DNA from 2 places in the Marinobacter sp. BSs20148 genome. Region 1 is predicted to be linked to the other one. Evidence: predicted binding sites of a transcription regulator. Region 1 holds the regulator's gene; the other holds the start of a gene.

Region 1 (15,813 bases):
GCTGAATCCAGATCCCGCTGTTCTCGGGTGTCCAGATCTACTTCCATGATGCTGCGAATGGTGCTGCTTTCGGCACCGTCAACCAACAACAGCAAGCCTTTTTGGACAAACCGCTCCGGCTCGCTTTCTGCTAGCCCCTCCAGCCCCAGAAGGCCGTTTTTGCGGGCAATAACGCTCCAGTTCACCACTTTGTCGAGGCCGTCTTCCAGGCTAACAAACGGCGGTACAAATACCCAGCGGGATTGGCTGAACGCATGCTTCAGCACCGGCCAGGAGGTCTGCAGTATGGTGGCTGCCAGGGTACCGCCAATAACAATCAGCGCCGCCGGCGCGTTGAACAACGACGCAAGCGCACCGCCCTCCAGTAAATTACCCCCCAAAATGGCTACAAACGCCAGGATAACACCAAGAAGGCTAAGCACATCCATCAGCAAACTCCATCTTTAAGCCGCTGGCAAACGTCGTTCAGCGCCAGGACTTCGTCACTCAGGCCGGCCTTAGCCACGGCCATGGGCATGCCGTAAATCACCGAGCTTTTTTCATCCTGCGACCACACAATCGAGCCGCTCTGTTTCATCATGCGGCAGCCTTCGCGGCCATCTGCGCCCATGCCCGTTAGTACAATACCCAAGGTTTTACCGGGAAAGCTGCGCGCCAGCGAACCAAAGGTGACATCTACCGAAGGTTTGTAATTGAGCCGATCATCGCCGGGCAATATTCGTATCCGGCCCTGGCCGCCGCGGTTTTCCACCATCATCTGTTTGCCGCCCGGTGCCAACAAAGCCAGGCCGGGGCGCAGCAAATCACCATCTTCGGCCTGGCGCACCTGTATTTGGCATGACCGGTTCAGCCGCTCGGCAAAAGCCGGGGTGAAACTGGCGGGCATGTGCTGTACCAGAATCAGCGGTGCAGGAAAGCTGGCGGGCAGGCCGATGAGCACGTTCTGCAGGGCCACCGGGCCACCGGTAGAGGTGCCGATCGCCACCACTGTGTAGTGCCTGGATGGTGTGCGCCGGTGATGGCGCTCTGGACTGGCAACCGCTGCTGCAGCCGCGGGGCGCTTAGCTATGGGGCGCCGCTGTACCTCTGGAGTCGCAGCTCGGTCAGCCGCAGCCCCAGCCGATGCCTCTGGTGGTTCCGGGGCGCGAGTGCTCCCAAAGCTTTTGGGCCGGCTACGGGCGATACTAACAACACGTTCTACCAATATTTTTTGTAACTGACTGCTGTTGCCGGCAATTTCCTCGAAATTCTTGGGCAGAAAATCCACGGCTCCAGCTTCCAGCGCATCCAGGGTGACCCGCGCACCATCATAAGTAAGCGACGAAAACATCAACACCGGTATCGGGTGTCTGCGCAGTATTTCCCGCACGGCCGTAATACCGTCCATGACAGGCATTTCGTAATCCATGGTAATCACATCAGGGCGCAGTTTCTCTGCTTGCTCTACCGCTTCGCGGCCGTTACTGGCGGTGCCAACCACGGTGATCTGGCCAGACGCACCCAAGATTTCACTCAGACGTTTACGAAAGAAACTGGAATCATCAACAATCAGCACAGAAACCGTCATTTACTTCTCCGGGCAATGCCTGCCACCCGCCAAACCGGCGGCCGTTCGACAATTAATCGACGATGTATCAACAATAGATCGGCGATGTATCGGCGTTAACTGTAATGTTGCAGCAAACTGGGCACATCGATAATCAGCGCAATCCGGCCATCACCGGTAATGGTGGCGCCAGCCATACCCGGCGTACCCAGCAGCCCGCGCCCGAGAGGTTTAATCACCACTTCTTCCTGGCCTACAAGCTGGTCAACCACGAACCCGACCTGGCGGGTACCCATAGACACAATCACCACGTGGCTGTTTTCCGGCTCAACGTTTCCAGCACCGCCACGAATGAGCCAACGCTTGATGTGAAACAGCGGAAATACCTTGTCGCGCACCACAACACATTCGCGACCATCTACCACGTTGGTCTTGCTCAAATTAAGGTGGAATATTTCCACCACATTAACCAACGGCAGTGCGAACGACTGGTCAGCAAGCATAATCATCAGCGTAGGCATGATGGCCAAAGTCAGTGGCACTTTGATCACAATGCTTGAGCCTTCGCCCAACTTTGACACCACGCTAAGCTGGCCGTTGAGCTGGCTGATTTTCGTTTTCACCACATCCATACCCACACCACGGCCAGACACATCGGAAATTTGGTCTTTAGTGGAAAAACCGGCGGCAAATATCAGGTTGTAGCATTCCTGATCGGTCAGCCGGTCGGCGCCATCCTGGTCGTACATGCCCTTCTCGACGGCTTTGCGGCGCAACACGTCGGCGTTCATACCAGCGCCATCGTCGGTGATCAACAGCAGGATGTGATCACCCTCTTGCTCCGCCGACAAGGTGATGGTGCCAACTCTAGGCTTACCGGCCCGTTCCCGCTCTGCCGGGCTTTCAATGCCGTGGTCCACCGAGTTGCGTACCAGGTGCACCAACGGATCCGACAATGCTTCCACCAGATTCTTGTCAAGATCGGTGTCTTCGCCGTGCATCACCAGATTGATTTCTTTTTTCAGGCTGCGAGCGAGGTCACGTACCACCCGCGGGAAACGACCAAACACTTTCTTAATGGGCTGCATGCGGGTTTGCATGACAGCAGCCTGTAGGTCGGTGGTGACCACATCCAGATTGGCCACTGCTTTGTGCATCTGCTCGTCTTCGCTTTGATCACCTAGGCGTTGCAGGCGGTTCCGCACCAGCACCAGCTCGCCCACCATATTCATGATGTCGTCCAGGCGTTTAGTGTCTACCCGCACGCTGGTTTCCGCAGCGGCATTGGCAGCCTCGCGGGCCGGCGCTTTGGCTTGTGCCGGTTCGGCTGGAGCTTTGGCCACTGATGGAACCTTGGCTGGTTCCGGCTTTTTAGCGGACGCTGGCGCGGTGGACGCAGCCGCAATGGCTGCTGTCGGGCTGCCGCCCTTGCCGTGAAGCTGGTCCAGCAGTGCTTCGAATTCGTCGTTAGATATATCGTTTGGCTGGGCACTGCTGGTCTCAGCCACGGTTTCTTTGGCGGCTGCCGGCGCTGCCGGGGCGCCGGCGAACTGGCCTTTGCCGTGGAGTTGATCTAGAAGAGCTTCGAATTCGTCGTCGTTAATGTCGCCATTGCCGCTTGCAACCGGGCCAACCGCACTGGTTTCGCTAGCAACCGCTGACGCTGTTTCGTCACCGTTCAGGGCGTCGAGCAGCTGTTCGAATTCGTCATCGGTAATGTCGCCCTGGTCAGCGCTGGCGGGCGCAGCTGAATGAATCGCGACTTCGCCTTCAGGCAATGCCAACTGATCCAGCCGCTCAATCAGTTCCTGCGGCGCCGGCGTGGGCGCTTCACGCTGACGCACCTCTTCGAACATGGCATTCACGTTGTCCAGGGTTTCCAGGACGACGTCCATCAGCTCAGAGGTTACTTTGCGCTTGTGGTTGCGCAGGGTGTCGAATACGTTTTCCGCCGAGTGACAGCAGCTTACCAAGGCATCTAACTGCAAGAAGCCTGCTCCGCCTTTGACCGTGTGAAAACCACGAAAGATCGCATTTAGCAAATTGCTGTCGTCAGGATTTTGCTCCAGGTCCACGAGCTGCTCAGACAGCAGCTCAAGAATCTCGCCGGCTTCAACCAGAAAGTCCTGCAGGATTTCTTCATCGCCATCAAACGACATGTTTTTTCCTCATTGTTCAGAAACCAAGACTGGACAACAGGTCATCCACGTCAACCTGACCAGACAACACATCTTTGCGTTTTTCTGGCATTATTTGCGGACCCACACCCTGCTCAGCCGAAGGCTGATTATCCTCCATCTGGTGCACGGTACCGGTCAACTGGTCTACGTGGCCGGCCATCACCACCAGGCTCACCAGGTTGTCTTCCACTTCACGCACTAGGGTGATTACATTTTGAATTACTTGACCTGTCAGGTCTTGATAATCCTGCGCCAATAAAATTTCTGAGAAGTTACCGTAAAGCTTGCCGGCGTCGGTGCTCAACGCCCCCAAAAACTGGTCCATGCGAGCGTGTAACTCGCGGAATTCGGTCGGAGCCATATCCCGCCGCCGCAGACGCTGCCACTGCTGGAGCAGATCCTGGGCTTCCTCTTGCAAATGGCGGGCGACCGGCATGCTTTCTTCCACCAGATCCATGGTGCGATTCGCCGCCTGACCCGTCATTTGCACCACGTATTCCAGGCGATCGGAAGCGTCGGTCATTTTTGACAGTGCTTCTTTCTGTTCGGGGCTGCGCGGATCAATCTGAAAATTACGCATGGCTTCGTGCAGGCTGCGGGTTAGCCGCCCTACTTCGTGGTACAGGCCCTGATCTCGCACTTCTGCAAGCTCGCTGATCAGTGCCATAGCGCGCGCATAATCGCCCGCGCGCACGCTCTCAACCAACCGTTCGGACTGTTGCTTTAATTTTTCCGTCAGCTCTGGTTCCAGGGCATGGCGCTCGCCTGTTGACTTGCTCATGGCTTGTATCCACTCCCCGGTTACTGAATTCGCTCAAAGATTTTTTCGATTTTTTCTTTGAGAACGGCGGCAGTGAACGGCTTTATAATGTAGCCGTTCACACCGGCCTGCGCCGCAGCGACAATCTGGTCGCGCTTGGCTTCGGCCGTCACCATCAGGATCGGCAGGGTTTTCAGCTGATCGTCGGCGCGAACATTCTTGAGCAGGTCAAAACCGGACATGCCGGGCATATTCCAGTCGGTCACCAGAAAGTCGTACTTGCCGGTTTTCAGCATCGGCAATGCCGTATTGCCATCGTCGGCTTCGTCGGTGTTGGTGAAGCCCAAGTCACGCAGCAGGTTTTTGATAATGCGCCGCATCGTGGAAAAATCGTCCACAATAAGGATCTTCATATTTTTGTCCAATGAGGACCTCCAATCGTTGAAATCTATTCGAATCTCGTTGCATCACTGCCCGCAACTCGCGGGCTGCAGGCGCTAGAATTATGTATGGTCTGTTTTCCAGTCGGCTAACCGGCTGCGTAAGCGCAAGGCAGCCTGGCTGTGAATCTGGCTGACCCGGCTTTCGCTGACGTCCAGCACAGCACCGATTTCCCTCAGGTTCAACTCTTCCTGATAATAGAGGCTCAGCACCAGTTTTTCACGTTCTGGCAGGGTTTCAATGGCCGCCGCCAAACTGTTACGGAAGGCGGACTCTGACACCCCGTGCAGCGGATTATCATCCGTCTCTGATTGTTCTATCGGCAGTTCGCCGGAATCATTGAGCTCATCCAGACTGAAAAGCCGACCGCTGTTGGAGTCGGCCAGGCAACTGTGGTATTCCGACAGCGTCATATCCAGCTCAGCAGCCACTTCGACATCGTGGGCTTCGCGGCCTTCGCGGCCCTCTACAGCTTTGATAGCGTTGGAAATGCGACGGGAGTTTCGGTGCACCGAACGCGGAACCCAGTCGCCTTTGCGGATTTCGTCTACCATGGCCCCACGGATTCGAATACCGGCGTAAGTTTCAAAGGTCGCACCTTTACCCGTGGCGTAGCGCTGCGACGCCTCAAGCAAACCAATCATGCCAGCCTGCATCAGATCTTCCAGCTGAACACTGGAGGGCAATCGTGCCAGCAGATGAAGGGCAATTTTCTTGACCAGAGGCGCGTGCTCTTCAATCAGCCAGCAAGCGTCTGAAGCACCCGACCGTTGATAGACTCCGAGATCTTTCACCAGTGTCATAAATCCGCTTTTTGTACGGGATGTGTTTTAAACTTCGACGAGCCGCTCTATAAAGAATTCGAGATGGCCCCGCGGTGATGATGGCAGCGGCCAACTGTCCACTTTTTCAGCGAGAGCCCTTATGGCCAGCGAGGCTTTTGCTTGCGGGTAAGCTTCCAACACCGCTTGCTGACGCCGCACCGCTTTTTTAACGGCCTCGTCAAAAGGCACTATACCTACATATTGTAACGCTACATCCAGAAAACGTTCTGTAACCCGGGTCAGTTTTTCATACAAAAGCCGGCCTTCTTGTTCGGTGTTCACCTGATTGGCCAGAATCCGGAAGCGGTTGGTGTGGTAATCGCGATTCATCAACTTGATTAAGGCGTAGGCATCGGTAATCGAAGTAGGCTCGTCGCACACCACCAGCAGCAGTTCCTGGGATGCCCGCAAAAAGCTGACCACCGATTCGGAGATGCCTGCGGCCGTATCCACAATCAGTATGTCGATCTGGTCGGCGATGTCGCTGAAGGCGTGAATCAGCCCGGCGTGCTCCATAGCACTGAGCTGGGTCATGCGCTGGGTACCTGATGAGGCCGGCACAATCTTGATGCCGCCGGGGCCGTCTACCAGCACATCACGCAAGTCGCAGTCGCCATTGAGTACGTCTTGCAGATTGCGCTTGGTTTTCAAGCCTAACAGCACATCGATGTTGGCAAGCCCCAGGTCGGCGTCTAACAGCACCACCCGACGGCCCTTTTGCGCCAGAGCAATACTCAGGTTGACCGACACATTACTTTTGCCAACGCCACCTTTACCGCCAGTGACCGCAATTACCTGAACCGGATGTGCTTTACTCATACTGATGATGGCCTCTTGCCATGTTTAACCGGGAACGGATGTAGCCGCTGCCCCACTGTTCTTCACTGCCCGCTTGCTGTGATGCTTTTACAACCGGCATTTTTAAGACCCGCTGGCAACTGCCTGCTCCTGCCGCAAACCCTTCAGACGTTCTACACCGAGTTGCACCAGCGCAAGCGCTTTCGCCGGGTGCAAGTCTTGGGGTATTTTCTGGCCGTCGGTGTACCAAGCCACCGGCAGACTGGTTTCCATAACAAATCCCAGCGCTTCGCCCAGAGTCAGAGCCTCGTCGATCTTGGTAATCACACAACCGGCAAGGTTTGCCATCTTATAGCAATGCCATACGGATTTCATAATCCGCGGCTGGCTGGTGGCAGACACCACCAAATGTGTACGGATTTTGTGATGACTGCGGACTAGCTCGGCCAATTGTTCCTGATAGCCCCGATCGGTGCTGGTCAGCCCGGCGGTATCAATCAACACCAGGCGACGATCAGACAACTCATCCAGAATTTCATCCAGCGGGTGGCTTTCATCAACCACCCGAACCGGCACGTTAAGAATACGGCCAAACACAAACAATTGCTCGTGCGCCGCAACCCGATAACGATCAGTGGTAATCAACGCCAGGGAGTCGGCTCCGTGGCGCAGCACGTAACGTGCCGCCAGTTTGCCGATGGTGGTGGTTTTACCCGCTCCAGTAGGTCCAACAAGAGCAAATATGCCGCCTTCATCCAGCCATTCCTGGCGTGGGGTACGCACACCGTTAACCAGCATTTTGAGAGACTGCTTCCAGCCATCCTCCAGGCGCACGGCTTGGTGACGGCGGGCGAGATTGTCAGACAGCTCGCGGCTAAGGCCGAACTCACCCAAACGTTCTGCCAGGCGCTGCTGAAGCGCCGTAACATTGGCGTCAGCACTGGTGTCTTTTAACGCGGCAGGCGCGGTCTGACCGCTCATCAGCTCGCGCAGACTGCTCATTTCAGAACGCATGGCCGCAAGCTCCCCGGCATAACCCGCAGGCTGACCGCTTTGCGCTGCCGCATTTTGGCTACGCTCGTCAGCGCCGGCCGGCAAAGTTATGCCGCCCTCTGCAAACGGATCTGCACTGGTCATGTTAGCAAAGCCATTGACAGTTTCAGCAATGGAACCGTAACCGGCCTGGCTGTCGGCGCGCTGATCGCGCACACCGCGGATGCGCTCACGGGAGCGGCCAAGCTCGTCTTCCAGGTGGCGCTGCTGGTCTGCCTGCAGCTCTGCCAGATGAGTGCCGCTGGTGGCTGTCACCGCTTTGTCACCCAGGCGTTGGCGCGCCATGTTTTCGTCGTAATCGAGGGCCGTCACAATTTCAACGCCGCCATCTACCCGGCGGTTGGAAAGTATCATCGCATCCGGCCCCATGTGTTCGCTGACCTGCTTCAGGGCTGCGGCCATTGTAGGTGCAAAAAAACGTTTTACTTTCATGCTTTCTCATCCTTTGCCGGGAACGCGGCTGACGTTATCCGAGTGTCGTCTGCGCCGTTACTGGCCTACCGACGCTACGATGGTAATCTGTTTGTTATCCGGCACTTCCTGATAAGACAGAACGTGCAGGCGTTCTATGCCGTAACTGGCGAACTTTGCCAGCACCGGCCGCAGCGGGCCAGACACCAGCAGAATCGCTGGTTTACCGAGCACTTCCTGGCGCTGCACGCTGTCCTGCAGTGAGCGCTGGAGTTTTTCCACCATGTTCGGCTCTAGCACTAGCCCGATATCGTCCTGCGCGCCGGATTGTTGACTCTGCTGTACAGACTTAAGCAATAACTGTTCCAGATCTGGATCCAGGGTAATCACCGGTATTTCGGATTCGTTACCAACGATGCTTTGCACAATCATCCGCCGCAGGGCTTGACGGGTTGCCGTGGTCAAGACTTTCGGGTCCTGACTGCGCGGGTGCATATTCACTATGGATTCGGCGATAGAGCGCATATCACGAATAGGCACTTCTTCTTTTAGCAAATTCTGCAGCACTCGCAGCAACACGCTGATGTTCACCGCTGAAGGCACCAGCTCTTCCGCCAGTTTCGGCGATACCTTTTCCAACTGGTCCAGCCACTTCTGCACTTCTTCATGGCCCAGCAACTCATAGGCGTGGGTCTGCAGAATCTGATTCAGGTGAGTAGCCACTACGGTGCTGGCGTCTACCACGGTGTAGCCCAGGCTTTGGGCCTGGTCTTTTTTCTCTGGCTCTATCCAGATGGCATCAAGGCCAAAAGCCGGATCTTTGCCTTCTATACCCTCCACTTTGCCAAACACCTGGCCGGGGTCGATGGCCAGCTCACGCTCCGGGTGAATATCCGCTTCGGCAATGGTGACGCCCATCAGGGTGATGCGATAAACGTTGGGCATTAAGTCCAGGTTGTCGCGGATATGCACCGAGGGCATCAAAAAGCCCAAATCCTGGGACAACTTTTTACGCACGCCTTTAATACGGCTAAGCAACTGCCCGCCCTGGCTTTTATCCACCAACGGAATAAGACGGTAGCCGACTTCCAGGCCTACAATGTCCACGGTGGCAACGTCGTCCCAGCCCAGCTCGCGATTCTCTGCCGGTGCCGGTAAAGCCTGGCTACCACTGTCGCCACTGACCAGTTCACCACCGCTGGTACGACCAGCCGTTCCTGCACCGCCACGTACCGGGAATTTGTCACCTTCTTCAACTATTTGTTGATTTTTCTTCCAGGTAAGCCAGGCCGCTGCCGCCGCCAGCGAACCCAAGCCCAGAAAGGCTACGTGGGGCATACCAGGAATCAGGCCTAGCAAAATCAGAATACCGGCAGCAATAGCAAGAGCTTTGGGCACATCGAACATTTGCTGCAGAATCTGGCTGCCCATATCTTGGCTGGAGGTGGTTCGAGTGACCATAATCGCCGCCGCCGTAGACAACAACAGCGACGGGATTTGGGCCACAAGGCCGTCACCAATGGTCAACAGCGCGTAGCGCTCCACCGCTAAGCTAAAATCCAGCCCGTGCTGGGCCATACCAATAGCAATCCCGCCAATGATGTTGATCGCCAGAATTAGCAGGCCCGCAACCGCGTCGCCTTTTACAAATTTCGAAGCACCGTCCATGGAGCCGTAGAAATCGGCTTCTTCGGCAACTTCCCTACGGCGAAATTTGGCGTCTTCCTGATTAATCAAACCGGCGTTCAAGTCGGCGTCGATGGCCATTTGCTTGCCGGGCATAGCATCCAGGGTAAATCGGGCGCTCACCTCCGACACTCGACCAGCACCTTTAGTGACCACCAAAAAGTTGATGATCATCAGGATGGCAAATACCACCAGGCCAACAGCGTAGTTACCGCCAATCAACACCGCACCGAAAGACTCAATCACTTTACCCGCCGCATCCCCGCCATTATGGCCTTCCAGCAGCACAATACGGGTAGACGCGACGTTCAGCGCCAGGCGTAGCAAAGTCGCCAGCAGCAAAACGGTGGGGAACGCAGCAAAATCCATCGGCCTTAAGGCGTACACGCACACCAACAGGATCACGATGGACAGGGTTATGTTGAAGGTAAAAAACACGTCCAGCAAAAACGCCGGTACAGGCAAAATCATCATGCCCAGCAATCCCATCAGCATCAGTGGAACCCCGAGGTTCCCCTGCGCCAAGGATTTGACGTTTTTAAAGACTAAAGCTAAGTCCATGCCGGATTTCTCTCTAATGATTACCTAATTGGGTCTGGCTTGATCTAAATTGATCGGATCTGACCTAATTTCTGGCGCATTGGCGCGTTTTAACAGGTACTTCGCAAAAACCATACCAATCTTCAGGAAATCCCCTACAACTTTCTGCTGCCAGCAGCCTGACGCAAACCACCAGATACGGTATCCTTTCGCTATTTTGTGTCGCTGCCCTTATGCACGACCCAGCGCCCTCAACCATCACGACAAACAGGTGACAGCAATGCCCATCCACGAAGTAAAACACCCTCTGATACAGCACAAAATTGGCCTGATGCGCCGTGCCGATATCAGCACCAAGAATTTTCGTGAACTGGCGCAGGAACTGGGTACGCTGCTGACTTACGAGGCCACCAAAGACATGACCCTGAAAAAACAGCAGATTGACGGTTGGGCCGGGCCGGTCACCGTGGAACAGATTCAGGGTAAAAAAGTAACCATCGTACCGATTCTGCGCGCTGGCATTGGCATGCTGGACGGCGTACTGGCGCTCTTGCCCGCAGCTCGGGTGAGCGTGGTAGGTCAGATCCGCAACGAAGAAACCCTGGAAGCCACCACCTACATGGAAAAGCTAGTGGGTGAACTGGACCAACGCATGGCGCTGATTATCGACCCCATGCTGGCCACCGGTGGCTCGATTATCTCGACCATTAATTTACTGAAAAAAGCCGGCAGCACCGACATTCGCGCGCTGATTCTGGTGGCCGCCCCTGAAGGCGTGAAACGAGTTCTGACTGCGCATCCGGATGTGTCTATCTACACCGCCTCTATCGACGACGGCCTGAATGAAAAAGGCTATATCCTGCCTGGCCTGGGCGACGCCGGCGACAAGATTTTCGGCACCAAGCAGAAGGACGTTTGATTTATGTCCCAACACCCTAACGAGTCTGTCAACGATGCTAACCACGAGCCTGTCGACGAATCTTTTCATGAGCCGGTGTGGAAGCAAGCGTTAGCCGGCTCCCAGATGTTGTTGGTGGCCTTTGGCGCACTGGTGCTGATGCCACTGATTACCGGCATGGACCCAAATGTCGCGCTCTTCACTGCGGGCCTTGGCACCATCATTTTTCACATTGTGACCGGTGGTCAGATTCCGATTTTTCTGGCGTCGTCATTCGCCTTTATTGCCCCGGTGATTGCCTCCAAAGGCAAATTCGGTATGGAAGAAACCATGGGCGGTTTGATGGCGGCGGGTATTTTGTACATCATTCTGAGCGCCCTGGTAAAAGTTCGCGGTACCGGTTTTATTACCCGCTTGCTGCCACCGGTGGTGATTGGCCCGGTGATTATGGTGATTGGCTTGGGGCTGGCACCGGTAGCAGTGCACATGGCGTCTGGCCGCACCGGTGACGGCAGCGTACAGCTTATTGCGGAAAACACCGCGCTGTGGATTGCGATGATTTCCCTGGTGTGTACCGTAGGCGCATCGGTGTGGGCAAAAGGTATTTTTCGCCTGATTCCAATCATGTTTGGCGTGCTGGTGGGCTATGGCCTGGCAGCCATAATGGGTTTGGTAGATACGACGCCGGTGCAACAAGCGCCCTGGCTGGCTATTCCCAACTTTACCGCGCCACAATTCAGCTGGGGAGCCATTTTGTTCATGATTCCGGTGGCGATTGCCCCGGCTATTGAACACATTGGCGACGTACTGGCCATCGGCAATGTTACCCGCAAGAACTACCTGGACAAACCAGGCCTGCACCGCACCCTGCTGGGCGACGGCCTGGCCACCAGCGCCGCATCACTGCTGGGTGGCCCGCCCAACACCACCTACTCGGAAGTGACTGGCGCCGTCATGCTGACCCGCAACTTCAACCCGAAAACCATGTGGTGGGCCGCGGTTATCGCCATTGTACTGGCCTTTGTGGGTAAATTCGGCGCGGTGCTGCAGACCATTCCGGTGCCGGTGATGGGCGGCATTCTATGCCTGCTGTTCGGTTCTATTGCGGTGGTGGGCATGAGCACGCTGATACGCCACCAAGTGGATCTGGGCTTGCCACGCAATCTGGTGATTGTCGGTATTACCTTGGTATTTGGGATTGGCGGCATGGTGCTGGGGCATCTGGCAGGCATTGCGCTTTGTGCGATCGTAGCCGTCGCCCTGAACCTTATTCTGCCGGGCTCACGCGAAGCCTGGGGCAAAGCCATTTACGAAAAGAAAGACTGATCAGCACCCGGCCCCCGCCCTGGGGGCCGGCTAACTTAAGCGCCGCCGCACCAATTTAACGGCTTAACGAAGCCAGATAACGCTATTCTAGATCACATTCAGCCCGCTATTTTCTACTGCAAATTTAAAAAAGATGATTATTTATCTGATCTCGGTCAATTAGGATGAAGCTAATTATATCGATTTGATTTCAATCAATTGTGATTTACTCATCTTATCTATGCTCAGTTTCAGATGACTCACTTAATGATTTTGTGCTGTCAAAATGTAGAAAAATGCTACTGAATCATGGAGCTAGGTATGGAAAGCAAAACTTTAAAAACACCAGCAGTCAATGAACAGCGTCGTAACTTTATCAGTGGCTCAATCAGTGCTGGCTTCTTGGGCGCAGGCATTGCAGCAGGGTTAGTGCCAGCATTGGCTCAGGCTGAAACAGGTAAACCAGTGGACCGTATGGCTAGCTATACCGCGGACCAGCTAGAGCGAGTCGAGCAAGTACTCGTCGTCCCACCTATGGTGCCTGTGCATGACCAGGTCGCCAAAGGCAAACCTAAAGTCGTTGAAGTACGCCTCCATGTAGAAGAAAAACAAATAGAGCTGGAAAATGGCACTAAGGCATGGGTATGCGCTTTTAATGGCAGCGTGCCCGGGCCGTTAATTGTTTGCCACCAACACGACTATGTTGAATTAACCTTGGTTAATCCTAAAACCAACACGCTAGCCCATAACATAGATCTTCACGCGGCAACGGGTGCCTTGGGAGGCGGAGAGTTAACGCTTGTTTCTCCAGGTGAAGAAGTCACCTTCAGATTTAAAGCCATTAAAGTAGGCACTTTTGTATATCACTGCGCGCCAGGTGGCGTCATGATCCCTTGGCATGTCGTGATGGGCATGAATGGCGCCATCATGGTATTACCACGTGAAGGTTTGAGCGATGGCGATGGTAACAACCTAATTTACGACAAGGCCTATTACATTGGCGAACAAGATTTCTATATCCCCAAGAATGAGCAAGGGCAATATAAGGCTTATGACACAGTTTTAGGCAGCATGAATGAAACCTTGGAAGTTATGAAAACTCTCACCCCATCTCATGTTGTCTTTAACGGCGCAGTTGGGGCCTTAACAGGTCAGAATTCCATGACAGCCAAGCTTGGTGAAACTGTGCTGTTTGTTCACTCTCAAGCGAACCGTGATACTCGCCCACATATTATTGGTGGTCACGGGGATTATGTTTGGAACACAGGTTCATTCAGTGACAGGCCATCTCAAAACTTGGAGACCTGGCACATTGCCGGTGGCAGTGCTGGCGCAGCTTTATATACCTTCAAGCAACCAGGGCTTTATGTCTATGTGAATCATAATTTAATTGAAGCCATCATGAAAGGTGCTGCAGGCCATATCAAGGTTGACGGCGAGTGGAATGATGATTTGATGACTCAGGTCAGCAAGCCTTCCCCTATCAATTCCTAAATACGAGTCCTAAGCTATTCGGTCAGATAATAACTTAAAGATATCGTACTAAAATGTGGCTCAGAATAACTATTTCTGGGCCACTAGCGCGAGGTAACGAAGGAAAGTGCCATGCTCAAAGTAATGTCTATATTTTTTCTGATTATAGCCTGCCAAACTGCCACAGCCCAACAAGTCGATAAAAACACGAAGAATTATTTAATCTATGCCAGTGTCTATCAATGGTATGGCGAATTAGACAGCAATGAAAATTGGCGTAAAGACCATCCTCAAGTCGTACTCGATTTTAAAGAGTACCCGCTGAATAGCTGGGAAAAAGGAGCGCATCGGATTTTAGATATAGCCCCATTAGCTGATAATCCAGCCTCAGATACGCTACCTGCAGGCCATCGAGTGCGCGTGACCTTAGAGTTTTACCCCGCTACAGCGGGAGCCGATCACGTAACAGGTCAGTATGTGCAGCAATTAGTCACCTTTGACCATAACTTACAACAGGTGCTCAAGGTAGAAACCGAACTTAACGAAAAAGATGATTTCGAATCTCGCTACATTGCCAGCGCTAGCACAAATTTAATACGCGCATTTCTTTATAGTTGGACCCAAGGACTCGACAAGCCCGGCTCAGCATCGTTATCTCATTGGCTTGCGAGTGACGCTCAGGTGACATTGGCGGAAGATCAGATAATCAGCCTAAGTGACTATAAAGCCCAAATCAAGGCGCAAGGGTTAACTCAAATTCGGCGAGTTATAAAAAATCTTAGAATAAGCCCAATAGACAAACAGCGATACCACGTGGATTTTGAGTATCAATGGAGCGCGCTCAGCGCCCAAGGTGAAAATGAGATAGCCAATATTGGCGTTTCTATGCGCTTGAGCATCATAGACGGCAAGGTATTAATGCAAGTTTACACTGAGCAATATCTTGCGCCAAAAACCGATCTCGGTGCAGAAGTTCTGCTGCTAAGTTACCAGGCACACCCCCAAGACATTGTAAGGATTTAGCTATTATGAAAAACAGAACACTGGTATCAGCGAGTTGACTCTGCCTGACGATGATCCTGTTAAGTAATACCGCAATGCCAAAAATGCCTATTCTTAAAAGTATAGGAGGTGATTTTACGTTGCAGAGTAGTAAAGGTTATGACGTCAGCCTGTCAGACTACCAAGACAAGGTCGTCATGCTATTTTTTGGCTATACCAATTGCCCTGACATTTGCCCCACAACCATTGCCCATATTAGCCAGATGATTAAGACACTCACCCCAGAGCAGCGGAAAAGAGTACAATTTTTATTTATCAGCATAGATACTGACTATGATACCCCAGAACATCTAAACAAATATCTAGAGTACTTTGACCCTAGCTTCATTGGACTGGTGGACGAAAGAGAAAAAATTGACCACGCGGCAAAGCTCTATCATGCGGAATACAGCAAACTTGCCAATGAGAAAGTAACCAAGGAATTTAAAAACTTTCCGTGGATGATGAACAACAAGAAGAAAAGGGATATCTCTACTCCCACAGTGCCAAAATATTTGTTATCGATACGCAGAGTCGCGTTAGGGGATTTTTCTACGTTGGCACCCCGATTAATGACATGAAAGAACAAGTGACAAGCTTGTTCTAACACTCATCTCATTGTCATTGGTTCAAAAGCGCAAGTAAACCCCGCCCTATCCGGCCCATTCACCTCCCTGAGCGGCTTAGCGGCGTGCCATGGATTCCAGCATTCGGTTCACCGCATCCAAGTGCTCTGGCTCGTTATGGCACATGCCTTGAAAGCAGGCGCAAAGATCCAGAAAGTCCTTCAGCTCCATCCGCTGCGCCATCTTCATCAAGCGCTTGGTCATCCGAGTCGCTTTAGGCGGCTGGCTGGC
Region 2 (15,813 bases), 480 kb from region 1:
TCGGGGGCCCTGAAATTGAAGATTTCTTCTGCAACCGGCTAGACATCAAGGCCCACCCGTATTTTCAGACCATCGCCACAATGACTGTTTCAGCCCACCTGCTGATACGCCGTGATGGCACGCTTATGCAGTTTGTCAGCCTGCTGGATCGTGCCTGGCACGCTGGCCGTTCACGTTTTTGCGGCCAGGACGAGTGCAACGATTTTTCCATCGGCATTGAGCTTGAGGGCAGTGACGATGTGCCTTATACCGAGGATCAATACCAGGCATTGTCCGCTGTTTGTCAGCAAATTATGGCGGCCTGGCCAGAAATTGGCGTTGACGAGATTACTGGCCACAGCGACATTGCGCCGGGGCGAAAAACCGATCCCGGGCCGGCGTTTGACTGGTCGCGGCTGCATCAAAGCCTGGCAAAATCGACAAAGGACAGATTATGACGCTGCTTATATTTGTGCTGGCCTACCTGCTGCGGCGACGGCTGGATAGTCGCGATCAGCTTGATGGCCATCAGCTATGGCGCAGCTGGTTTGAAGGCTTGAGGCAACGCCTGCCGCAAAGCCTTCCCGAAAGAACGAGTGCTTTGGCGCCGTTATTGGCGGTGGCTATTCCGACCGCCGTGGTTTGGCTGGCGCAGAGTTACTGGCAACACCACCACTGGCTCTTGTTGGGTTGGACACTGGAATTGCTATTGCTTCTGCTGTTGCTGGGTATGCCTGGCTGGCGTCAGCTTCTGGCAAATTACGCCCGGGCATGGCGCCGGGGTGACATGCAGGCAGCCTGGCGCTATATCCAGCATCTGCTACCGGCGCATCAGCGCGGCGCAGCAATATCGCCTGAAACCATGCAGCTGGCAATCTCTGAGGCGTTAATAGCGCAAGTATTCTGGCGTTATTTCATGGTGCTGTTCTGGTATGCGGCAGGCGGAATTTCTGCCGCGGTGCTGGCGAGCGGCCTCGTTGCATTGGGGCAGAGCTGGCCGCAATCTGGCAAATGTGGCCAGTGTGAGCGTTGGCGCGAATGGGGCGGTTGGTTGCCGGCGCAGTTGCTCGCGCTGACCTTTGGCCTGGCCGGTGACTTGGCCGGCTGGCTGCGGCAACGTCGCCAAGGCCGGGGTCACTGGCAATTGCCAGTAGCAAGGCTGCTGATGGCCACTGCCGATGGCGCTTTGACCGGTTACGCGCTGGACCCGGGCCGATTTGCCTCATTACACCAGCAAGACTGGCAGAGCTATGGTGAACGTAGCTTGACCGCCATTCGCGATCTGCTTAACCGCAGTATGCTGGTATGGCTGTGCCTACTGGCATTGATGGTGATCGCCGGCGTGGCCTAGCCGAGTGCGGCGCATACTGTTACATTTTCTAACAAAAAAAAGCTAAGGTTTTTAGGGTTTTGGGCGACACTCAATTTGAATAATAAAAATGCAGAATTTAATAAAGCGGCGAAACATGTGAAAAAATTGATTGCTCCAGCCATTGCGTTGATGAATCGGCTACCGATGATTTTTAAATTCAGCCTCATTAGCTTCCTCTTTTTGCTGCCTATTGCGGGGCTGTCCTGGCTGGTCATTACTCAGCTTAACCATTCCTTGGCAATTACGACCAACAGCAAGGCTGGCTTGACACAGCTAGAGCAAGCCGATGAACTCTTACGCCGCGCTATTGACTATCGCGATTATCAATCGGTAGCGGCATTCAGCGACGATAAGGAGCTGCATGCCCGTGTAGACCAAGCGTCTGCGGCTGTTGATGCTGTAATTGCTCGCTTGAACAGTGCCGCTCCCGAGTTTGATCGCGGTGGAGTATGGGCCGCCCAAGCCAACCAATTGCGCGAGGCCTGGAATACTCTGCGTACCACGCAGGTGATTAATAACCGGTTTGATGCTCAGTTCACCTATAACCAGGAGTTTGTGCAGAAAGCGTCAACCCTGTTACCCGCTACCGTTGAGCTGTCGGGCCTGGCGCAAACCGATTCGCGGGAAAATCTGGTGTTGTTGAAGTTATTGGGCGACTCTTTGCCCGAGGCGCGCAGTGCGATCGGCCAGGCTCGATCCTATGGCATTTACGCATTGCTGGAAGGGCAATTAAGTTATGATCTGGGCGATCAGCTGAACCGGATTTACGATCACTTGACTAATCAGGCTTCTTTGCTCAGTCCTGCGTTGACGGTGGCGCAGGAGGCGTCGCCTTTGCTGGCAGGCCACGCTGCCGGTGTAAAGAAAGTCAGCGCCAGCCTGCTGCAAACCCAAGCTTTTGTGGACGCCAACTTACTGACGCCAGTGCGCCTTGAGATGGGCTGGAAAACCTATGACAGTGCTGTGAGCGGGTATTTGCTGGACCATCAGCGCCTCGGCGCTGTGGCATTTAATGGTTTGTTGCAAAATCTGGGCGATCGTCTTCACTTCGAAACCACTCAACGCACGTTGATTATCGTTTCGCTGCTGTGCGTGCTAATTCTAGTGGTGTATCTGTACATTGGATTTTTCATATCAGTACGCACTGCCATCAACCGTTTTGCCGATTCTGCGCGGCAAGTGGCATCGGGTGATATGACAGCTCGCATCGAACTTAGCAATCGTGATGAACTGGGTGAACTGACCGGCGAATTTAACAGCATGACTGACCGTATTGCCAGCCTGATCCGCTCGGTGGGTAACACCACCGCAGAGGTAGATCAGCAGGCGAGCCGGGTAAATGCGACGGCGGTAGCGACCAGCGATGCGGTGAGTCGGCAGATGCACGAAAGTGAGCAGATTCAAGAGGCTATGAGTCAAATGACGGGCGCGGTCAATGAAGTGACCGAGAGCGCCCATCGGGTAGCTGATAGCGCCGGAGCTGCCGAAAAAGATACCGAGACCGGGCGCCAGACTGTAGCCGACTCGGTGACGACGATTCACCAGTTGGCGACGGAAATTTCCAGCGCTGTAGACGCGATTCACCGGGTCAGTTCTGACAGCAGCGACATCAGTAAGGTGCTGGTGGAAATCAAGGCAATCGCCGGACAAACCAACCTGCTGGCGCTGAATGCGGCCATTGAAGCGGCTCGGGCCGGAGATCAAGGCCGTGGTTTTGCGGTCGTAGCTGACGAGGTGCGGTCCTTGTCTCAGCGCACTCACAAATCCACTGAAGAAATCGAAAAGATGATCTCGCGTCTGCAGAGTGGCGTTAAAGGGGCGGTCACCGCGATGACAAACAGCCATCAGGTGACTGAAGCGACCGTGCAGAAGTCTGCGCTGGTGACCGATGCGCTGAACCGCATTGCTGCCGGCATTTCGACCATTGTCGATATGAGTCAACAGATCGCCCAGGCAGCAGAGGAACAATCGGCGGTCAGCCGCGACGTTAATACCAGCGTGGCACAAATTGGCGAACTGGGCTTGGCGACGGCGCAGAACGCCCGGAGCACATTGGACTCGTCCCAGGAAATGTCACGGCTAACGGCGTCGTTGCAGCAACTGGTAGAGACGTTTCGGGTCTAGAAGCGGCTCAGGCCACATTTGCCTCAGTGAACCTGGCCTTGCTGCGCACCATGCCCAAGGCGTGGGTAATGTTGTCGCTGGGCGCAGTCTCACCAAACCAAGCCAGCTTGTCGTAAAGACGTACGACATTACCCACAATAATCAACGCGGGCGCCGGCAGTTGCGCCTGCTCCTGTTTGGCGGCGATATCGGCCAAAGTGCCAATCAGCACTTTCTGATCGACTGCGGTACCGCGGGACACAATGGCAATCGGTGTATCTGGCGCGCGGCCATGAGCCATCAGGCCGGCACTGATTTGCGGCAGTGTGTGCAGCCCCATATAGAACACGACCGTTTGATTGGGCTGTATCAGTTCTTTGTAATCGAGGACTTGTTGTCGGTTTTTTAACTGGCCGGTCACAAACTTGACTGACTGGGCATAGCCACGGTGGGTCAGTGGAATGCCGGCGTAGGTCGAACACGCGCTGGCGGCGGTAATGCCCGGTACCACCTGGAACGGTATGCCATGGGCTTTGAGCTCTTCCAGTTCTTCACCGCCGCGTCCGAAAATAAACGGATCACCGCCTTTAAGCCGCACCACCCGCCGCCCCAGTTTGGCGTGTTTTACCAGCAGAGCATTAATGTCGTCTTGCGGCACCGTGTGATGATCTCGACGCTTGCCGACGTAAATCAGGTCGGCGTCGCGCCGGCACAAATCCAGCACCCCTGGCGATACCAGATTGTCGTAAAACACCACGTCAGCTTGCTGCATCAGACGCAGCGCCTTAAACGTCAGCAGCTCCGGATCACCCGGGCCAGCACCGACCAGATACACCTCGCCTGTTTTATGGCCAGCGTCGCCCCGGTTGATGGCCGACACCAGCATGGATTCGGCTTCGTTATGGCGACCGGAAAACACCTTTTCGGCAATTTGTCCTTCCAGCACGTTTTCCCAGAATTGACGACGGTCATTGAGCGAATTGAAACGCGCTTTAACCCGATCGCGAAAGCGCCCGACCAAACCACCCAGGCTGCTGTAGCCCTTGGGGATCAGGGTTTCCAGGCGAGCCCTTAATAGCCGCGCCAGCACCGGTGACTGCCCGCCGGAGGTAATACCAATCACAATGGGCGAGCGGTCGACGATGGCTGGAAATATGAAGCTGCACAGCTTGGGCGTATCCACCACATTGATGGGGATATTTCGCGCTACCGCCTCGGCGTGAACCTGACGGTGTAACTCGGCGTCGTCGGTGGCGGCGACCACCAAGGTTTTCCCCTCCAGCAGGTCGCTGTGATAATCCCCCAAAATGATCTCGTCTCGGTCATCGGTCAGTAGAGCCCGAAGTTCTTCATCGACGGCGTGGGAAATCACAGTCAGGCCAACACCTGCGCGTTTGAGCAGGCGAGCCTTGCGCAGGGCGATATCACCACCGCCCACCAGTAACACCTGGCGATCGTTCAAATTGAAAAACAGTGGTAAAAAATCCATGGCAGCCTCCCGGAGTGGGCAGTATCAGAGCTTAGTGTGTAACCCGCACTCGCGGGTTTCCAGAGCTTTGGTGGGATCGAAATAATCGTGTTCGTCGGGCAACTGGTGTGCGGCCAGGTAGGCATCCAGGTCGGCGCTGGTCAGGTTAAATAAAGGTGCTACTTTCACAATGCCGCTTTTGCTGGTGGAGACGATGTCCAGCGATTGGCGAAAGTCGGTTTGGTCTTTGCGGATGGCGTTAAACCACACATCCGGCTGAATTTCTGCCAGGGCCCTAGCGAAGGGTTCCAGCTTCACTTGGCGGGTAAATTCCTCATGCAGCGGCTGGTCAATCTCTGGTATGCCCTGCATCAGCACGTTGCGCCGGGCAGCCGTTTGCTGCGGTATAAACGTGTGCACATCCAGCTTCAGCTGGGCTATCAGTTTTTCTGCAAAACGATAAGTGGCAGAGGTGTTGTAACCCGAATCGATCCATATCACCTGAATGTCCGGCCGGGCTTGAACCGCCATGTGCAGGATCACGGCTTCGTAAGGGCCGAAGTTGGTCGTGACGACCGGATTGTGCGCCTGCGTTAAGGCCCACGTTATGATTTCTTGGGGCCGGTTGTTGGCAAGCTGTTGGTTGGCCGCAGCCACATCAAGCGTCATGGTGTCGATGTCCTTTGACTAAAAAATTAGCGCTGTAAGCAGCGACGAATAAAATGTTTGAATGCGATCAAACCCGTGTTTAGCGACGAAAAATCGGCCGCGGATCCGCCGTCGTACCCTGATAATTCACGCTAATCTCGGAAAATGCCTGAAGATGATCGGTTTGGAAACGCTCGTCATTGATGGCAAAGGCGTTAAATCCGGAGCTTTGCATTAGCGCCAGGCGATCGCGGGTAACATGGCCCAGAGCTCGAATTTGCCGATTAAAACCGCTACGCACCAACTGGCGGGCGATGCTGAATCCGCGGCCATCGCGAAACGTCGGGAACTCGATGGCAATCAGGTCGAGTTGGCTGTGGTCGGCGTATAACGCCGCCAGGTCATCATCACCATTCACGATCACGCCCAGCGGGCTGTTGCGCTGTTGCAGTGCTTCCCGGTGTTGCCGATACCAAATGAGGGGTACAGCAATAGGCCCATTTTCGGGTATTGGTGATCCCTCGTCGAGAGCCACCTGATCAAGTAACTGCCAGGGGTCTTCGGTCACAATGCGCTGGTCAATGAGCAGTGGCATACACACGTTCCTTAAAAGGTTTGATGCCCACACGTAGCACTACCTGCGCAAACGATTCGTTTTCGCGGCGCTGGTCAACGTACACGGCCAGAATTTTTTCCACGGTGAGAGCAACGTCGCTCGCCGGTACCGACCTTCCTAGAATTTTGCCCAGGCGTGCGTCTTCTTTAGACGACCCGCCGAGTGAAATCTGATACCAGTCTTCGCCCTTTTTATCCACGCCCAGAATGCCGATGTCGGCGACGTGGTGATGGGCGCAGGCGTTGATGCAACCAGACATGTTTAGTCGGATTTCGCCTAGATCGTACAGATGATCCATATCGTCAAAATGCTCATTGATCTGGTCCGAAATGTTCAACGTGCGGGCGTTGGCCAGCGAGCAAAAATCAAACCCCGGGCACACAATCATGTCGGTCAGCGTGCCAATGTTGGAACGCGCCAGATTGTTCGTCGCCAGCGCCTGCCATACTGCGTAAAGGTCGCCCTCGCGCACATCGGTCAGCACCAAATTCTGGTGGTGGGTGGCGCGAGTTTCGCCAAAGCTGTAACGATCAGCCAGGTCTGCAACCGCATCCATCTGGCTATCGGTGATGTCGCCAGGGGCTTCCAGATACGGTTTCAGCGAAACAATGGCAATGCGGTAACCTTCAACCCGGTGAGCCAGAGTGTTGTGGCGGTACCAGGCGTTAAACTCGATGTCGGTTGCCAGTGAATCATTTAATGACGCATGGGCGTCGGCACTGGCGGCGTTGACATCGTAATCAGGTAGGGTGAAAAATGATTTGGCTCGGGCAATTTCGGCATCGGTAAGTGTCAACTCGCCATCGCGGATGTGGGCCCATTCCTCCTCGACCAGGCGGCGGAATTCGTCAGGGCCCAGAGCCTCCACCAGAATCTTGATGCGCGCCTTGTACTTGTTGTCGCGGCGGCCTTTGAGGTTGTACACCCGCAAGATGGCGTCCAGATATGACAATAGATGCTGTTTGGGCAGGAACTTGCGAATGCTCTTGCCTATGATGGGCGTGCGGCCCAGCCCCCCGCCGACCAGTACTTCAAAGCCTATTTCGCCATCGGCGTTTTGCACCATTTGCAGGCCAATATCGTGCACCTGAGAGGCTGCGCGGTCTTCTGTTGCGCCGGTGACGGCAATTTTGAATTTCCGCGGCAGGTAAGCAAATTCTGGATGCAGGGTTGACCACTGGCGGATAATTTCGCAGTAAGGGCGCGGATCTTCAAGTTCGTTTTCCGCTACACCGGCGTAGGGGTCGGTGGTGGTGTTACGAATGCAATTGCCCGAGGTTTGAATGGCGTGCATCTGCACCTGCGCCAGTTCCGCCAGAATATCTGGTACCGCAGCTAACTCTGGCCAGTTGAACTGAATGTTCGTGCGAGTGGTGAAGTGGCCATAGCCGCGGTCGTAAGTGCGCGCAACGTGGGCCAACTTGCGCATCTGGGTTGATGATAACAGTCCATACGGGACAGCCACACGCAGCATGGGAGCCTGGCGCTGAATGTAAAGGCCGTTCATCAGCCGCAGCGCAGAAAACTCATCCTCCGGCAGTTCGCCGTTCAGAAACCTGCGGGTTTGGTCGCGAAATTGCTCCACCCGTTCGTCGACCAGTGTCTGGTCAATCTGATTGTACTGATACATGACTGTTTCACCGCCTTGTGTAAATTTCTGTCATTATCATACGCAATGCTCTTTATTCTTTATAATGATATTTATTGATTTTGATATTCATATATCGAATATTAAGAGTCACCTCGGTGAGACTTTCATTATTCTAAAAAAGAATAAATAAACGCTTATTTATTCTTTTAAAATCTTATTTTCCTTTGTAATACTGCGTGGCACATTCGGCCGGTGGTATCCGCTGGCCTTCTAAACCGTTGATTTACGCAGGCCGCCGTTAATGACTTCTTTGCCAGAACGCCGTCTTACCCACCTGAAGCAGCTGGAAGCTGAAAGCATCCAGATTATTCGTGAAGTCGCTGCGGAGTTTGACAATCCGGTGATGCTGTACTCAGTGGGAAAAGACTCGGCGGTCATGCTTCACCTTGCCCGCAAAGCGTTTTTCCCGGGCACTCCGCCGTTTCCACTGTTGCACGTAGACACCACCTGGAAATTTCGTGAAATGATCGAATTTCGCGATCGCATGGCGGCGCAGTCGGGCATGGAGCTGCTGGTGCACATCAACCAGGAGGGCGTAGACATGGGGGTCGGGCCTTTTTCCCACGGCTCGGCCACGCATACCGACATAATGAAAACCCAGAGCCTGAAACAGGCGTTGAACAAGTATGGGTTTGACGCCGCTTTCGGCGGTGCCCGCCGTGATGAGGAAAAATCCCGCGCCAAAGAACGAGTGTTCTCATTCCGCGACAAGCATCATCGCTGGGACCCGAAAAATCAGCGGCCGGAGTTGTGGAATCTGTTCAATACCCGCATCAACAAGGGCGAAAGTATTCGCGTATTTCCGCTGTCTAACTGGACTGAACTGGATATCTGGCAATACATCTTTCTGGAAAGTATTCCGATTGTGCCTTTGTACTTCGCAGCTCTGCGGCCGGTGGTTACCCGCGATGGCATGATGATCATGGTGGACGACGAGCGCCTGCCTCTGAACCCGGGCGAAGAGCCGGAACTGCGTAAGGTCAGGTTCCGCACTTTGGGCTGTTACCCGTTAACCGGAGCGGTGGATTCCGAGGCCGATACGTTGCAGGACATTATTCAGGAAATGCTTTTAACACGAACCTCCGAGCGCCAGGGGCGGGCGATAGATCGCGATGGAGCGGGCTCTATGGAAAAGAAAAAAATGGAAGGATACTTTTGATGGAAGGGTACGTCTGATGGCGACCTGTAAACCCATTGTCGCACCGCTGAATTCAATCTTTGACTTGCGCCCTTTTGATGTGCGCCTATTGGGAGTGCCGCTATGAGCCACCAGTCTGATCTGATTGCCGATGATATCGACGCCTACCTGCACCAGCACGAAAACAAGGAACTGCTGCGCTTTCTGACGTGCGGCAGCGTAGACGACGGCAAATCTACCCTTATTGGACGGCTGCTGCACGACTCCAAAATGATTTATGAAGACCAACTGGAGGCAATCCACAACGACAACGCACGGATGGGTAATGCTGGTGACGAGCTGGATCTGGCGTTGCTGGTGGACGGCTTGCAGGCCGAGCGCGAGCAGGGCATCACCATTGATGTGGCCTATCGTTATTTCTCGACCGCGCGGCGTAAATTCATCATCGCCGACACCCCGGGGCACGAACAGTACACTCGTAATATGGCCACCGGCGCCTCCACCTGCGACCTGGCCATTATTTTGATCGACGCCCGCTACGGCGTGCAGGTACAAACCCGCCGCCACAGTTTCATTGTGTCGCTGCTGGGGCTGAAGCATACGGTAGTGGCCATCAACAAAATGGATCTGGTGGATTACAGCGAGGAACGCTACGAGCAGATCAAGGCTGATTATTCGGCGTTTGCCAGTCAGCTGGACTTGCCAGACATCCAGTTTGTGCCTTTGTCGGCGTTAAAAGGCGACAACGTGGTTAATCGCTCAGAGTTCATGCCTTGGTATCGGGGGCAAGCGTTGATGGAAACTCTGGAAAGTGTGGAGATTGTCCGCGACCAGAATTTCGACGCGCTGCGTTTTCCGGTGCAATACGTGAACCGCCCCAACCGGGACTTCCGCGGCTACTGCGGCACCCTGACCGCTGGTGTGGTTCGCCCGGGTGATGACGTAACGGTGTTGCCGTCCGGTAAATCATCAAGGGTGAAATCCATCGTGACCTACGACGGCGAGCTGAGCGAAGCTTTCCCGCCTATGTCGGTGACGCTAACGCTGGAAGATCAGATTGATATTTCCCGTGGCGACATTCTGGTGCACAGCAAACAAATACCGCAGACGACGGATCGTTTTGATGCCACGTTGGTGTGGATGGCCGAGCAGCCGCTGGTGCAGGGAAAAACGTACGACATAAAACTGTTGACCGGCCGCGTGGCTGGAGCCGTGACCGCCGTTCGCCATCGAGTGGATGTGAACTCGTTACACAAGACCGAGGCCAATACTCTGGCGCTGAACGAAATCGGTCTTTGCGAACTAACGCTGGAACAGCCTGTGTTGGCGGACAACTACAAAGAATTCCGCAGCACCGGGTCGTTTATTGTGGTGGATCGCTTAACCCACACCACCGTGGCAGCGGGTATGATTTTGCCCGGCTCGCAGCAACAAGGCTACGCGCTGCACCACAGCGCACAGGTGACCACAGCGCAAAAAGCCCGACGCTTTGGTCAGCAAGCCGCGGTAATATACATAAAAGGCGAGGCGAACGCCGCCCGTACGCTGGTTCATTCCTTGGAAAAAGTGCTGTTTGACGACGGCCGTGCCGTGGCTACGCTGCAGCACGACAATCTGCAATACAGTGAAGGCTTCAAAGCACCGCTGGCTCTGGCACTTAAAGCCAACGGTCTGCTGGTGCTGACGGATACCGACACCGGCCACAGCGATTTGACTCTAATCCTGGCGGATTTGCCAGATCAGGGTGGGCAAGTGGCCGCTGCATTGGAGCAGCTGCGCGAGCACAAAATCCTGTAAAGGCGTTGCTGTTTCTAGGGTGCTATTTGTGCGGGGGCAGTTCATCGCTGCTGGCTTTCTTCTGCTCCCACAGAATTTCCTCCGCGCCCTCACGCCTTGCCAGCACCCGTGAGGCGACAAACAAAAGGTCAGACAAGCGATTCAGGTACTGTCGCGCCAGCGGGTTGATAGAGTCCTCATGGCTGAGTGCCACTACAACACGCTCGGCACGGCGGCACACGGCGCGGGCCATGTGGCACTGAGCTGCGGCCGGGCTGCCACCGGGCAAAATAAAGTTCTTCAACGGTGGCAGTGGTTCGTTCCACTCATCCAACAAGCCTTCCAACCAGCTGATGTGCTGCTCGCTGATGACAATGCTACCCGGAATCGCAAATTCACCACCCAGGTCAAACAGGTGATGCTGAATGCGGCGCATGGGTTCAAACAGCGCATCATCGCTGTCCAGCATCTCAACCAGTAAGCCCATGTGACAGTTCAGTTCATCCGCCGTACCCATGGCCTCAACGCGCTGGGCGCTCTTGGCAATGCGGTTACCATCGGCCAGACCGGTAGAACCATCGTCTCCGGTACGGGTGTAGATTTTTGACAGGCGGTTGCCCATGGAATTCTCCTAATTGGTTAAAATGCTAGCCTGATTGGTTGAAAGGCTAAAGAGCTTGTACTCGCTGAACCAGCATTTGGTTTACCGGTGTGGCAATCCCGTGGCGCTGCCCGCACTGCACAAGGTAACCATTGATAAAATCGATCTCGGTTTTACGCCCGGCGTTTACATCCGCACGCATCGACGACGTGTTATTGGTCGTACTTTTGGCGACCGCCTCAATCCGCTTCCGCAGCGCTTGTGGGGCAGTACGTTCACCGGTATTGGCCTGCAGTAAAGCAGCGATTTCGGTGCATAGCCCGTCAATCGTCTGCCGATAAAGCGGCGCGTCCACTATGGCACCATTCGGGCAGTCCAGCAGTGCGGTAAACGCATTAATTCCGGCGTTGACAACCAGCTTTTGCCACAGCCGCTGCACAATACTGTTTTCGGTATGCACCTGTAATCCAGATTGTGCCAGCTGCTGAACCACCGATTCAGTATAGTCAGAAGCAGAGTCTGTAAGAGGGCCCACCCAGGTATCCCCGGCGCCGGCATGCACAAACACATCCGGCTCTGGTCGATTCGCCCCCTCTGTGGTGCTAGCCGCTAAAATCGGCCGGCCCGGCCAGCGCTCGGTCACTGCCTGCTGACTGCCCAAACCGTTTTGAAAAAGAACAACGGGTGTGTCTTTAGCAATATACGGCAGCCAGCTCTCCAGAGCCGAAAGCGTATCTCCAGCTTTCGTAGTCACCAATAGCAAACTGATATCAGCAGCCGAACAAAGCCACGGTAGGTTAACAAGTGTACGAGCAACACCGATGTCCGGCGAAGCAGAGCTTACAAGGACGTATTCACAGCGTGTTTCGGGGGTGCCCTCCAGACGGCTGAAGCTCCCCCGATGACCGGTGCCGTCTTCAGGTGCAATGTTAGAGCGCTCAGCGGTCTGGCCAAGACTATCCAGTCGCGGCAAAAACCCACAACGAGAAGATGGCAAAAGGGCGGCCCATAGCCGCCCCATTGAACCCGCTCCAAGAATGGCGATCTGCCCGCCATCCCCGAAACGCTTAACGCCTGCAGTCATGCTTACATGGCCTCAATGTCAGCATGCTGCTGCCGCAAACGCGCCAGATTGCGCTGAAACTCGGTCAGCTTCTCCTGCTCCTTGGCAACAACCTCCGCCGGTGCCTTAGCGGTAAACTTCTCATTGCCCAGCTTGCCTTCCAGCCGGCCAATTTCCTTACCCAGACGCTCCAGCTCTTTATCAAGTCGCTTAAGCTCTGCATTCTTGTCAATCAGACCGGCCATGGGCACCAGCACTTCCATATCGCCTACCAGTTGCGTGGCGCTCATCGGTGCCTTGTCGCCCTCAAACCACTCCAGACTTTCCAGCTTCGCCAACGAGCTCAAAAACTGGCGGTTCTCATTCATCCGGCGCCGGCCTTCTGCGCTGTCACCACGGAACAGCAGCGGAATCTTCTTCGCCGGAGAAATATTCATCTCACCGCGAATATTACGCACCGCCACAATCACGCCCTTCAACCATTCAATGTCCGCAACCGCCTGATTGTCTTGGCGGCTGTTATCGGCCTGTGGGAACGGCTGAAGCATAATGCTGTCACCGGATTTGCCGGCCAGCGGCGCGATGCGCTGCCAGATTTCCTCGGTGATGAATGGCATGATCGGGTGTGCCAGGCGCAAAACGGTTTCCAGTACGCGCACCAGTGTACGGCGGGTGCCACGCTTGGCTTCAGCACTGGCGCTGTCGTCACTCAGTGAAGGCTTGGACAGCTCTAGATACCAATCGCAGTATTCGTTCCAGATAAACTCGTACAGCGCCTGTGAGGCCAGATCAAAGCGGTACTGGTCCAAATGGCGGGACACATCCTGCTCGCACTGCTGCAAAGCGCTGATAATCCAGCGGTCGGCCAGCGACAGCTCTACTGGCTCGCCGTTCACGCCGCAGTCTTCACCCTCGGTGTTCATCAAAACGTAACGGGCGGCGTTCCACAGTTTGTTGCAGAAATTGCGGTAGCCTTCCAGGCGCTTCATGTCCCAGTTGATGTCACGGCCGGTGGTGGCCATGGCCGCCAGGGTGAAACGCAGGGCGTCTGTGCCGTGGGCCGAGATACCTTCGGGGAATTCTTTTTCGGTCTGTTTGGCAATTTTCTTGGCCAGCTTCGGCTGCATCAGGTTGCCGGTGCGCTTTTCCAGCAGCGGCGCCAAGTCGATGCCGTCGATCATGTCCAGCGGGTCAATCACGTTGCCCTTGGATTTGGACATTTTTTCGCCGTTTTCGTCGCGGATCAGACCGGTAACGTAAACGGTTTTGAACGGAACCTGGGGTGTGCCATCTTCATTTTTCATGAAGTGTGTCGTCATCATGATCATCCGCGCAACCCAGAAGAAAATGATGTCAAAGCCTGTCACCAGAACGTCTGTTGGATGAAAGGTCTTTAGCCGCTCGGTGATCTCCGGCCAGCCCAGAGTGCCAAATGTCCAAAGAGCAGAGCTGAACCAGGTGTCCAGAACGTCATCGTCCTGTTTTAGCGAAAAATCGGCCGCCAGACCGTGCTTCTGGCGCACCTCGTCTTCACTGCGGCCCACGTAGATATTGCCCTCGGCGTCGTACCAGGCCGGAATCCGGTGGCCCCACCACAGTTGGCGGGAAATGCACCAATCTTGAATGTCGCGCATCCAGGAGAAGTACATGTTCTCGTATTGCTTGGGCACAAACTGGATGCGGCCTTGTTCAACGGCTTCAATGGCTGGCTTGGCCAGAGTTTTGGCATCGGCAAACCATTGATCTGTCAGCATCGGCTCGATGATCAGGCCGGAACGGTCCCCACGGGGCACGCTCAATACGTGGTCTTCCACCAGCTGAACCAGGCCAGCAGCATCCATATCGGCCACAATCTGCTTGCGCGCGTCTTCCCGGGTCAGCCCGGTGTAGGCGGCGGGCAGGGAAGCGTCCAGATCGGTATTTTCAGTGCCGTCGCTGTTGAATACTTCGGCTTGCTGGCGGATTTTGGCGTCTTGGGTCAGCACGTTCATCATTGGCAAATTATTGCGTTTGCCTACGGCGTAGTCGTTAAAATCGTGAGCCGGGGTAATCTTCACGCAGCCAGAGCCCTTTTCCGGGTCAGCGTGGTGGTCGGCAATCACTGGAATACGGCGATTCACCAGCGGTAGCATCACGAACGTACCAATCAGATGCTGATAGCGCTCGTCGTCGGGGTGAACGGCTACGGCAGTGTCGCCCAGCATGGTTTCCGGGCGGGTAGTGGCAACAACCAGGTAATCTTTACCGTCTTGCGTGGTGGCACCGTCAGCCAGCGGATAGCGCAGGTGCCAGAAAAAACCTTTCTCTTCTTTGTTTTCCACTTCCAGATCGGAAATCGCGGTGTGAAGCTTCGGATCCCAGTTCACCAGGCGCTTGCCACGATAGACCAGGCCGTCTTCGTACAGGCGGATAAACACTTCCTGCACGGCCTTGTAGAAACCGTCGTCCATCGTAAAGCGCTCGGTGTCCCAATCCACCGAGTTACCCAGCCTGCGCATCTGGTCGGTAATGGTGCCGCCAGATTCTTCCTTCCATTCCCAGATACGCTTAATGAACTCTTCACGGCCCAGATCGTGGCGGGTTTTGCCTTCTTCCCCAGCCAATTTGCGTTCAACGACCATCTGCGTGGCTATGCCTGCGTGGTCACTGCCTACCTGCCACAGGGTGTTGTGGCCTTGCATGCGCTTGTAGCGGGTGAGGGTATCCATAATGGTGTGCTGGAAGGCGTGCCCCATGTGCAGGCTGCCGGTCACATTCGGTGGCGGAATAGCGATGCTGTAAGACTCGCCCTCGCCGCTGGGGCGGAAGTAGCCTTTAGATTCCCAGTTGTCGTACCACTGGCGCTCGATGTTTTCTGGCTGGTAGGTTTTTTCCATGGGTTTTTGCTGGTGACCGTATTGGTGAATTCGAGGAGAGATTTTAGACGCATGATTATACATGGTCGCCCGCGGTCGGGCCATGAAGTGGGATCTTCAGCTTTGGTTTAAACAACTGATTAAATTATCGCTACCGTTGATCATGCACCCGCGCCTCGATCCCCAAAGCCCGTAACTGTTTAAAGTGCGCGCGGGCCTGATGCAAAACCACCGGATCATTCTGAGCTATCAATGCCAAGCGCTTAAATTGATCGGCGTGAGCCGGTAATTCAGTGCAAAGGATGATCACGGTATCCCAGTCTTCGGCGGCGGGCGGGTGCAGCAGAATGCCAACGGGGTCTTTGCAGGGCGTGTTGGCTTCGGAAATCACGCTGTGGGGAATGAATGCATCTGGGCTGAAGTTCCACAGAAGGTCGTCCAGTTCTTGAGCGTGTTCGAGGGAGTCGCACACAATGCCCACGCGATCCCCTTGCTGCCAGGCTTTGTTGACCAGTTTGGCGGCGTGTAGATTGCGTGCGGCGG

Evidence for each region. The regulator FliA, encoded in region 1, starts transcription of late flagellar genes. The targets are predictions, from matches to a motif close to CTAAAGTTTNNNNNNNNNNNGCCGNTAA.
Region 2: the regulator FliA is predicted to act here: its motif matches at 1,373-1,400, upstream of MRBBS_RS07040 (methyl-accepting chemotaxis protein).

The regions. Positions count from the first base shown of each region.
Region 1 is NC_018268.1:1,079,727-1,095,539, reverse strand. Features, by position in the region: gene MRBBS_RS04880 (flagellar motor protein) at 1-428, opposite strand, end outside; gene MRBBS_RS04875 (protein-glutamate methylesterase/protein-glutamine glutaminase) at 428-1,567, opposite strand; gene MRBBS_RS04870 (chemotaxis protein CheA) at 1,663-3,705, opposite strand; gene MRBBS_RS04865 (protein phosphatase CheZ) at 3,722-4,507, opposite strand; gene cheY (chemotaxis response regulator CheY) at 4,528-4,911, opposite strand; gene MRBBS_RS04855 (RNA polymerase sigma factor FliA) at 4,990-5,730, opposite strand; gene MRBBS_RS04850 (MinD/ParA family protein) at 5,758-6,570, opposite strand; gene flhF (flagellar biosynthesis protein FlhF) at 6,673-8,034, opposite strand; gene flhA (flagellar biosynthesis protein FlhA) at 8,092-10,260, opposite strand; gene upp (uracil phosphoribosyltransferase) at 10,520-11,158, shown strand; gene MRBBS_RS04830 (uracil-xanthine permease family protein) at 11,162-12,463, shown strand; gene nirK (copper-containing nitrite reductase) at 12,764-13,936, shown strand; gene MRBBS_RS04820 (hypothetical protein) at 14,048-14,938, shown strand; gene MRBBS_RS18620 (SCO family protein) at 15,013-15,537, shown strand; gene MRBBS_RS04810 (enoyl-CoA hydratase-related protein) at 15,640-15,813, opposite strand, start outside.
Region 2 is NC_018268.1:1,561,311-1,577,123, forward strand. Features, by position in the region: gene ampD (1,6-anhydro-N-acetylmuramyl-L-alanine amidase AmpD) at 1-437, shown strand, start outside; gene MRBBS_RS07035 (histidine kinase) at 434-1,330, shown strand; gene MRBBS_RS07040 (methyl-accepting chemotaxis protein) at 1,448-3,475, shown strand; gene cysG (siroheme synthase CysG) at 3,483-4,943, opposite strand; gene MRBBS_RS07050 (phosphoadenosine phosphosulfate reductase family protein) at 4,968-5,591, opposite strand; gene MRBBS_RS07055 (DUF934 domain-containing protein) at 5,671-6,165, opposite strand; gene MRBBS_RS07060 (nitrite/sulfite reductase) at 6,149-7,816, opposite strand; gene cysD (sulfate adenylyltransferase subunit CysD) at 8,079-8,996, shown strand; partial or broken gene cysN (sulfate adenylyltransferase subunit CysN) at 9,099-10,598, shown strand; gene MRBBS_RS07075 (cob(I)yrinic acid a,c-diamide adenosyltransferase) at 10,795-11,373, opposite strand; gene MRBBS_RS07080 (ketopantoate reductase family protein) at 11,420-12,436, opposite strand; gene MRBBS_RS07085 (valine--tRNA ligase) at 12,439-15,291, opposite strand; gene MRBBS_RS07090 (DNA polymerase III subunit chi) at 15,422-15,813, opposite strand, start outside.